One region of the Micromonospora sp. Llam0 genome, then DNA from elsewhere that is predicted to be linked to it. Evidence: riboswitches for the same ligand, from Rfam matches in the RefSeq annotation. Region 1 holds a riboswitch; the other holds the start of a gene.
What was found. Region 1 has a riboswitch for cobalamin ahead of cobN (cobaltochelatase subunit CobN). Riboswitches for the same ligand answer to the same signal wherever they lie in the genome.
Positions count from the first base shown of each region.

Region 1 (5,120 bases):
GGTGCCGAGCCGAGCACGTGCAGCCCGTCGCGGATCTGCACGTCCTTGACCTCGCAGAGCCAGCCGTCGACGTGCAGCAGGAAGTCGTCGAACTCGGCGTCGTGCGGCCGGTCGTCCAGACCGAGGTCGTGGTCGAGCCGGGCCGCCTGGATCAGCGTCCAGATCTGCGCCCGGATCGCCGGCAGCTTCGCCGGGTCCAGGGCGGCGATGTTCGCGTGCTCGTCGAGCAGCTGCTCCAGCCGGGCGATGTCGCCGTAACTGTCCGCCCGGGCCATCGGCGGCACCAGGTGGTCGATCAGGGTGGCGTGCGCCCGGCGTTTGGCCTGGGTGCCCTCACCGGGGTCGTTGACCAGGAACGGGTAGATCAACGGCAGGTCGCCGAGGGCGGCGTCCGGCCCGCAGGCGGCGCTGAGCCCGACCGTCTTGCCCGGCAACCACTCCAGGTTGCCGTGCTTGCCGACGTGCACCACGGCGTGCGCGCCGAAGCCGTGCTCCAGCCACCGGTACGCGGCCAGGTAGTGGTGGCTCGGCGGCAGGTCCGGGTCGTGGTAGATGGCCACCGGGTTGGCCCCGAAGCCGCGTGGCGGCTGCACCAGCAGCACGATGTTGCCGGCGCGCAGTGCGGCGAGCACGATCTCGCCGTCCGGATTCCGGGACCGGTCCACGTACAGCTCGCCCGGTGGCGGACCCCAGTGCCGTTCGACCTGGTCACGCAGCTCGGCCGGGAACTCGGCGTACCAGCGGCGGTAGTCGGCGGCCGGGATCCGCACCGGGTTGCCGGCCAGCTGATCCTCGGTCAGCCAGTCCGGGTCCTGCCCGCCGGCGGCGATCAGCGCGTGCATCAACGCGTCGCCGTCGCCGTCAGCCAGCCCGGGGACCGCGTCGGGGCCGTCCGACGGCCCGACGTCGTAGCCGGCGTCGCGCAACGTCGACAGCAGAGCCAGCACACTGGCGGGGGTGTCGAGCCCGACCGCGTTGCCGATCCGGGCGTGCTTCGTCGGGTACGCCGACAGCAGCACCGCGATCCGTTTGTCGCCCGCCGCGACGTGCCGCAGCGCGGCGTGACGCACCGCGATGCCGGCCACCCGGGCGGCCCGCTGCGGGTCGGCGACGTAGACCGACAGCCCGTCGGCGTCGATCTCCTTGAACGAGAACGGCACGGTGATCAGCCGGCCGTCGAACTCCGGGATCGCCACCTGGGTCGCCGCGTCCAACGGGGACAGCCCGTCGTCGGTGGCCGCCCAGGTCTGCCGGGAGCTGGTCAGGCAGAGTCCCTGCAGGATCGGCACGTCCAGCTCGGCGAGGGCGCCGACGTCCCAGGCGTCGTCGTCGCCCCCGGCGCCGGCGGTCGCCGGTCGGGTCCCGCCGGCGGCCAGCACCGTCACCACCAGGGCGTCGGCCTGCCGCAGGGTGGCCAGCAGCCGCTGGTCGGGGGAGCGCAGCGAGGCGCAGTAGACCGGCAGTGCCCGGCCGCCGGCGGCGTCGACCGCGTCGCACAGCGCGTGCACGAAACCGGTGTTGCCGGCCAGGTGGTGGGCCCGGTAGTAGAGCACCGCCACGGTCGGCCGGCCCGGTCCGTCCGGCGTCGTCGCGCGCTCCAGCACGCCCCACTCCGGGGCCGGCCGTGGCGCGGCGAAGCCGTGCCCGGTGAGCAGCACCGTGTCGGACAGGAATCGGTGCAGTTCGGCCAGGTTCGGAGGGCCGCCGTGGGCCAGGTAGGCGTGCGCCTCGGCGGCCACTCCGGCCGGTACGGTGGAGAGCTCCATCAGGGCGGCGTCCGGGGCCTGCTCACCGCTGAGCACCACCACCGGACGGGGCCCGGCCAGCAGCGCGTCCAGCCCGTCCGGCCAGGCTCGGCGGCCGCCGAGCAGCCGGACCACCACCAGGTCGACGCCGGACAGCAGCTGCGGAAGGTCGTCGACCGACAGCCGGGCCGGGTTTGCCAGGCGCCAGGCGGCACCGCTGGCCCGCCCACTCAGCAGATCAGTATCTGAAGTGGACAAAAGTAGCATCATCGGACGCCCGGTCCTCCCTCGGGGTCCGCGCCCCGGGTCGTCGGTCGCGGCGACCGGAGTCTCCTGGCTCCCGGATCAACGCTCGCCCCGGCCTTCCGGCACCCGACTAAGGGGACCGTGGCCGTCGGTGGGGTCTGCTCCCCGGTGACAGTGGCGGGACCGCACCGGATTCACACCGGACTTCCTCCGCTTGTCGCCGCGTCTGGCTACCGAACACTGTCACGACCGGCGGACGTTTCGTCAAGGTGTGATGTACTCGCCGTGCGGCGGCCGCCTTCCGGGGACGACCCGTAGTATCCGCCGGGTGCCCGCCTTGCCATCGTCGCCCGCCCGGGGCGCACCCGATGCCTGCCCCGGCGCCCTGCAACTGCACCCGGCCGCCGACGGCCTGCTGGCCCGGATCCGCTGCCCCGGAGGGCTGCTCACCGCCGTCCAGCTCCGGCTGCTGGCCGCCGTCGCCCGTGACCATGGTGATGGACATCTCGAACTGACCAGCCGGGCAAACGTCCAGGTGCGCGCGGTCGCGGCCGCCGCCACCGGACCGCTCGCCGCCCGGCTGCGCGCCGCCGGGCTGCTGCCGTCTACCACGCACGAACGGGTCCGCAACATCCTCGGCTCCGCCCTCGCCGACATCGACACCCCGGCGGCCTGGGACGTCGGGGCGCAGGTCCGCGCCCTCGACGCGGCGATCTGCGCGGAGCCGGACCTGGCCCGGCTCTCCGGGCGGTTCCTCTTCGCCGTCGACGACGGCCGAGGCGACACTGTCGCGTCCCGAGCCGACGTCGGTCTACTGCCCGGTCCGGACGACGACGTGGCCGTGCTGCTCGCCGGTAGCGACCACGGGCTGCGGTCTCGGCCCGCCGACGCGGTACGGGCCGCGGTCGCCGCCGCCCGTGCCTTCCTGGACGATCCGGACGCGGCGGCCGGCAGCGCGTGGCGCCTCGATGACCTGACTCCGGCAGCGCTGGACCGCGTCGTGACCCGGGCCGGCGCCGCACCCGGGGTACGGCGTACCGCGCGGCGGTGGCAACCACCGACGCCGGCCGGCGGCCCCGCCGTGCCGGTCGGGGTGCGGCACCGACCCGACGGCGGCTTCGCCCTCGTCGTGGCGGTCCCGTTGGGACGGTTGACAGTCGACCAGGTCGACCTGCTCGCGGCCGCGTCGCCGCAGCTGCGGATCACGCCGTGGCGGGGGATGGTGCTGCCCCGGGTGACCGACCCCGCCGGTTGGGCGGACCGGTTCACCTGCGCCGGGCTGGTTACCGACCCCGGCTCGCCGTGGCTCGGAGTGACCGCCTGCGCGGGGCTGCCGGGCTGTGCCCGGTCGCGGGCCGACGTGCGCGCCGACGCGGCAGCGACGCACGCCGGGCGGCCGGCCCCGACCGGCGATGTGCCAGCACCGGGGCGCCGTCACCGCCTGCCGGTGCACTGGATCGGCTGTGAGCGTGGCTGCGGCACCCCGGCCGGGCCGGTGGTCCGGGTGACCGCCACCGGTGACGGGTACCAGATCGACGTCCCCGACCGGACCAGCGTCCACCTCCCGACCGGGGCCGCTCTCGGCGCGGCCGTCCAGACCGCACGTGAGGAGCCATGATGGGCCATGTCCGCGACGCGGCCGAGATCTACCGGCAGTCGTTCGCCACCATCCGTGCCGAGACCGACCTGAGCCGATTCACCGCCGAGCAGGCCCGGGTCGCGGTGCGGATGATCCACTCCTGCGGGATGGTCGACCTGGTCGACGACCTGGTCTTCTCGCCGCAGGTGGTGGCCGCCGCCCAGGGCGCGTTGCGGGCCGGTGCGCCGATCCTCTGCGACGCCACCATGGTCGCCGCCGGCGTCACCCGGCGCCGGCTGCCGGCCGACAACCCGGTGCTCTGTACCCTGTCCGACCCCCGGGTGCCGGAGCTGGCCGATCGGCTGGGCACCACTCGCAGCGCTGCGGCTGTCGAACTGTGGGTCGACCGCCTCGACGGCGCGGTGGTCGCCGTCGGCAACGCACCGACTGCGCTGTTCCGGCTGTTGGAGCTGGTCGACGCCGGTGCCGGCCGGCCGGCGGCGGTGCTCGGCGTACCGGTCGGTTTCATCGGCGCGGCCGAGTCCAAGCAGGCTTTGATCGACCATGGTGGACTGGAACACCTGGTGGTCCGGGGACGACGCGGCGGCAGCGCGATGGCCGCCGCCGCGCTCAACGCGATCGCCAACGACGACGAGGGACAGGTGGGGCGTTGAACGCGCGTCGTGGCGGAGCAGGCCAGCTGTACGGTGTCGGCCTCGGCCCGGGTGACCCGGAACTGGTCACCGTGAAGGCGGCCCGGCTGATCACCGCCGCCGACGTGATCGTGCACCACAGCGCCCGGCACGGTCGCAGCGTCGCCCGGTCCATCGCCGAGCCGTACCTACGCGCGGGACAGATCGAGGAGGCGTTGGTCTACCCGGTGACCACCGAGCGCAGCAGCCACCCTGGCGGCTACCGGGCGGCGATGGACGAGTTCTACGCCGACTGCGCGCGCCGGCTCGCCGCCCATCTCGACGCCGGTCGGACCGTGGTCGTGCTCGCCGAGGGCGACCCGCTGTTCTACGGCTCCTACATGCACCTGCACAAGCGGCTGGCCGACCGGTACCCGACCGAGGTGGTGCCCGGCGTCACCTCGATGAGCGGTGCTGCCGCCGCCCTCGGCCGGCCGTTGGTGGAGGCCGACGAGGTGCTCACCGTCCTGCCCGGCACGCTGTCCGGTGCGGAGCTGACCCGACGACTGGCCGACACCGACGCTGCCGCCGTGCTCAAGCTGGGCCGGACCTTCCCGGCGGTACGCGACGCGCTGACCGCCGCCGGCCGGCTCGACGACGCGTGGTACGTCGAACGGGCCAGCACCGGGGCGGAACGTGTCGAGCCGCTGGCCGGCGTCGCCCCGGAGTCCGTGCCGTACTTCTCCCTGGCGTTGCTGGCCAGCCGGCGCGGTGGCACCGTCGCGGCGAGCGCCGTCGAGACTGCCCGGTCCGGCCGGGGAGAGGTGGTGGTGGTCGGCCTCGGACCGGCCGGCCGGGACTGGATCACCCCGCAGGCCCAGGCCGCTCTCGCGGCCGCCGACGACCTGGTCGGGTACG
Region 1 is NZ_RJJY01000001.1:1,852,186-1,857,305, forward strand. It holds gene cobN (cobaltochelatase subunit CobN) at 1-2,015, opposite strand, end outside; cobalamin riboswitch at 2,072-2,202, opposite strand; gene EDC02_RS08360 (precorrin-3B synthase) at 2,320-3,609, shown strand; gene EDC02_RS08365 (precorrin-8X methylmutase) at 3,606-4,244, shown strand; gene EDC02_RS08370 (precorrin-2 C(20)-methyltransferase) at 4,241-5,120, shown strand, end outside.

Region 2 (5,120 bases), 3.3 Mb from region 1:
CAGGCCCCCCGAGGGGCATCCGCTGCGGGTACCGTCGGTCATCGCCCGGCTCGCCGAGTGCGCCGCCCTTGGCGGTGCCGCCGCCGTACGGGTCAACCACCCCGACGACGTACGGGCGGTGAAGTCCGCCGTGGACCTTCCGGTGATCGCGCTGCACAGGGAGCGGGCCGCCGACCGCGACCTGATCACCCCACGCTGGGAGCTGGTCGAGGCGCTCACCGCCGTCGGGGTCCGGACCGTCGCCGAGGGCCGGTTCGCCACCCCCGACCAGGTGCGTGCCGCGTTCGCCGCAGGCGCGCACGCGGCGGTCGTCGGAACCGCGATCACCGACCCGGCCGCGTTGACCCGGTGCCTCGCCGCGGCCGTTCCACGCCTGACCGGCCCGGCCGCTCCACGCCTGACCGGCCCGGCCGCTCCACGCCTGACCGGCCCGGCCGCTCCACGCCCGACCGGCCCGACCGGTGCCGCCAGCGCCGGCAGTTCGGCGAGCCTGGCTGGGCAGCACTGATGGAGGCAACCATGGCCGGCACCGGCGACCCGGTCACCATCGGTGTCGACATCGGAGGTACGAAGATCGCCGCCGCGCTCGTCGTCGCCGCCGGCACCGGTACCGGCGGCGCCATCGTGGTCGGCGGCGACGTGGTGGTGGGCCGGCACGGCTTCGCCGGCAGCGTCGGGCACCTGCCGGCCGCCCGGCGCCTCGGCCGCCGCTGTGGTTGCGGCGCGGTCGACCACGTCGAGGCGTACGCGGCCGGCCCGGCGATCGCCGCCGAGTACGCGGCCCGGACCGGTCGCGGTGCGGCACCGCCCCTGGAGGAGGTCGCGGCGGCGGCCGCCAACGGCGATCCGGTCGCGCTGGAGGTGACCGACCTGGCGGCCCGGGTGCTGGGCACCGGGCTGGCCACCGCCGCCAACCTGCTCGATCCCGAGGTGGTCGTCCTCGGCGGTGGTGTGGTCGGGCTCGGCGACCGGTTCGTCGCGGGCGTACGCGCCGCGCTGCACGCGGCGGCGCTGCCCGGGATCGACCGGCTGCCGGTGCGTACCGCCCGGCTCGGCAACGCCGCCGTGCTGGCCGGCGCCGCGCTGCTTGCCGGCCAGCTCAGCGCTGGCCGGTTCAGCGCTGGCCGAGGTCGATGACGGTCTCGGCACCCGCCGCCGCGCCGCCACCTTGTCTGCCGGTCGCCGGGTCGCCACCTCGTCCGCCCGTACCGCCGCCGCTGGCAGCGGCGGGCCGGGCCGATTGTCGGTCCGGATAGAGCCACAACGATCCGATTGCCAGGGCCACCAGCAGGTGTACGGCGGACTCGCCGCCCCCTTTGTGGATCCAGCCCCGCCAGCCCGGCATGACGCCCAGCAGCAGTTCGCGCCCCGCGTCGATGTCCGCCGGTGCGATGACGAACGAAAGGGCAATCAGCGCCACGGTCGACGCGCCGAAGCCGACGACCAGGCCCACCCGGCACAGTCGGGGCCGTCGCCGGGGCCCGGCGGTCAGCGCCCATGCGGCCAGGCTGCTCACCGCCGCGATTCCGAGCATCGCCAGGTACGGGGTGCGTGGCGAGGTGACACCGGCGAGGGTGTTGTTCAGGTCGAAGACCGCACCGGCCCGCAGCCCGGTCGCCTGGATGCTGAGCGCCCCGACGACGCCGACGAGCAGGGTACCGAGCACCGCCCCGTACAGACCCCATAGCACGCTTCTCACCCGACGGACCCTCCTCCCCGGACCCGGTGCGACCCGACGCCGCGACACGCCGAACACAGTATCTGGTGTTGTGTCTTCTGGCTCGCTCCCATATATGGTGTATCCCGCAGCTGGTTCGGCCACCCCTCGGCGGTGGTCGAGGCAAGAGGGAACCCGGTGGGAGTCCGGGACTGCCCCGCAGCGGTGAGTGGGAACGACCGCCGTCACCGAGCACTGGACCCGTGGCGGGTCCGGGAAGCGACGGCCAGTAGGCACCGGCACGACGCCCACGAGTCCGAAGACCTGCCAGCGTGCCGCACGCGTCGCGTGCGGTGGTCGAAGGCCGCGCGGGACGGCCGACGCCGACGACCGGTCCACGCCGGCGGAGCAGACCGCCAGGTGAGTGACCGGTGGCGTCCTCCCCGCGTGTCCGTCGACCGGTGGACAGGCACGACAAGGGGAACCGATGCAGGTACGCAAGCGCAACGGCGACACCGAACCGGTGGACGTCAACAAGATCGTCAAGGCGGTCGAACACTGGGTCGCCGACCTGGACGAGGTCGACCCGCTGCGGGTGGCGACCCGGACGATCAGCGGACTGTACGACGGGGCGACAACCGCCGAGCTGGACAAACTGTCGATCCAGACGGCGGCGGAGCTGATCGGCGAGGAACCGCAGTACTCGAAACTGGCGGCCCGGCTGCTCGCCGCCTACGTGGACAAGGAGGTCCGCGGCCAGCAGGTGGCCAGCTTCAGCCAGTCGATCCGATACGCCCACGGCCTCGGGCTGATCGGCGACGACACCGCCGCCTTCGTCGCCCGCAACGCCCGCAAACTCGACGACGCCGTCGACGTCGACGGCGACCTGCGCTTCGAGTACTTCGGGCTGCGAACGGTGGCCGACCGCTACCTGCTGCGGCATCCGCAGACCCGGCTGGTGGTGGAGACGCCTCAGTACTGGCTGCTGCGGGTGGCGTGCGGGCTGTCCCAGACGCCGGCCGAGGCGATCGACTTCTACCGGCTGATCTCCAGCCTGGCCTATCTGCCCAGCTCACCGACGTTGTTCAACTCAGGCACCCGGCACACCCAGATGTCGTCGTGCTTCCTGGTCGACTCGCCGCGCGACGAGCTCGACTCGATCTACGAGCGTTACCACCAGGTGGCGAAGCTGTCGAAGTTCTCCGGCGGGATCGGCATCTCCTGGTCGCGGATCCGTGGCCGGGGCGCGCTGATCCGGGGCACCAACGGCAGGTCGAACGGCATCGTGCCGTTCCTCAAGACCCTCGACGCCGGGGTCGCGGCGGTCAACCAGGGCGGCCGCCGCAAGGGCGCCGCCTGCGTCTACCTGGAGCCGTGGCACCCGGACGTCGAGGAGTTCCTGGAGCTGCGGGACAACACCGGTGAGGACGCCCGGCGCACCCACAACCTGAACCTGGCCAACTGGATCCCGGACGAGTTCATGCGCCGGGTCGAGGCGGACGCCGACTGGTCGCTGATCGACCCGTCCGACGCGCCGGAGCTGCCCGACCTGTACGGCGAGGCGTTCGACGAGGCGTACCGGGCGGCGGAGAAGAAGGCGGTCCGGACGGTCAAGGCCCGCGACCTGTACGGGCGGATGATGCGCACCCTGGCGCAGACCGGCAACGGGTGGATGACGTTCAAGGACGCCGCGAACCGGCTGTCCAACCAGACCGGCGAGCCGGGCAACACGATCCACCTGTCCAATCTGTGCACCGAGATCCTCGAGGTCAACAGCGACACCGAGACCGCCGTGTGCAACCTCGGGTCGATCAACCTCGGCGCGCACGTCACCGCCGACGGCGTCGACTGGGACAAGCTGCGCGCCACGGTCCGTACCGCCGTGGTGTTCCTCGACCGGGTAATCGACATCAACTACTACCCGGCGGCGCAGGCGGCGGCGTCGAACCCGCGCTGGCGTCCGGTCGGGCTGGGGCTGATGGGCCTGCAGGACGCGTTCTTCACGCTGCGGCTGCCGTTCGACTCGGTACCGGCCCGGGAGTTGTCCACCCGCGTACAGGAGGAAATCTTCCTGACCGCGCTGGAAACCTCCGCCGGGCTCGCCGAACGGTTCGGCCCGCATCCGGCGTACGCCGAGACCCGGGCCGCCCGGGGCGAGCTGCACCAGGACCTGTGCGGCGCCGAGCCGGGCCAGCCCGAGCGGTGGGCCCGACTCCGGTCGACGATCGCCGCACACGGCCTGCGGAACTCGCTGCTGGTCGCGATCGCGCCGACCGCCACGATCGCGTCGATCGCCGGCTGCTACGAATGCATCGAGCCGCAGGTGTCCAACCTGTTCAAGCGCGAAACCATGTCCGGGGAGTTCCTGCAGATCAACACGTACCTGGTCGGCGAGCTGAAGGCGCGCGGGCTGTGGACGGCACCGGTCCGGGAGCAGATCAAGCGGGCCGAGGGGTCGGTGCAGGGCCTCACGGACCTGCCCGCCGACGTGCGGGAGCTGTTCCGTACCGCGTGGGAGCTGCCGCAGCGGGCGCTGATCGACCTGGCCGCCGCCCGCGCCCCGTACGTCGACCAGTCGCAGTCGTTGAACCTGTTCCTCAGTGCGCCGACCATCGGCAAGCTGTCCTCGATGTACCTGTACGCCTGGAAGTCCGGGCTGAAGACCACCTACTACCTGCGGTCGCGTCCGGCGACCCGGATCCAGCAGGCCACCGTCGGCATCGCGCCGACCGCCGGGCCGGTCGCCGGGCCGGTCGTCGGGCCGGTCGTCGGGCCGGTCGTCGGGCCGGTCGTCGCGGCCGGCGCCGACGAGGCGTCGGCCTGTTACCTGGAAAACCCCGAAACCTGTGAGGCCTGCCAGTGACCGTCTCCGAAACCAGCACCGTCTCCGCGACCACTAGCGCCGCCACCAGTAACGCTGCTGGCGCGGGCCGACGGCAGTTGCTGCTCGACCCCGGCATGGACCTGACCCTGCGGCCGATGCGCTACCCACAGTTCTTCGACCGGTTCCGGGACGCGATCAAGAACACCTGGACGGTGGAGGAGGTCGACCTGCACTCCGACCTGCCGGACCTGGCCAAGCTGTCGCCGGCCGAGCAGCACCTGGTGTCCCGGCTGGTCGCGTTCTTCGCCACCGGCGACACCATCGTCGCGAACAACCTGGTGCTCAACCTCTACCAGCACGTCAACTCTCCGGAAGGCCGGCTCTACCTGTCCCGGCAGCTGTTCGAGGAGGCGGTGCACGTCCAGTTCTACCTGAACCTGCTGGACACCTACGTGCCGGACGAGCGGGAGCGGTTCGCGGCGTTCGCGGCGGTGGAGAACATCCCGTCGATTGCCCGTAAGGCCGAGTTCTGCTTCAGGTGGATCGATTCCATCTTCGAGCTGCGGGAGCTGCGTACCCGCGCCGACCGGCGGGCCTTCCTGCTCAACCTGATCTGCTTCGCCGCCTGCATCGAAGGGT
Region 2 is NZ_RJJY01000001.1:5,186,427-5,191,546, reverse strand. It holds gene EDC02_RS41800 (hypothetical protein) at 119-508, shown strand; gene EDC02_RS22590 (ROK family protein) at 520-1,137, shown strand; gene EDC02_RS22585 (hypothetical protein) at 1,115-1,699, opposite strand; cobalamin riboswitch at 1,794-2,004, shown strand; gene EDC02_RS22580 (ribonucleoside-diphosphate reductase subunit alpha) at 2,145-4,520, shown strand; gene EDC02_RS22575 (ribonucleotide-diphosphate reductase subunit beta) at 4,616-5,120, shown strand, end outside.
Region 2: linked by a shared signal. The riboswitch ahead of EDC02_RS22580 (ribonucleoside-diphosphate reductase subunit alpha) and the one ahead of cobN (cobaltochelatase subunit CobN) in region 1 are both predicted to bind cobalamin.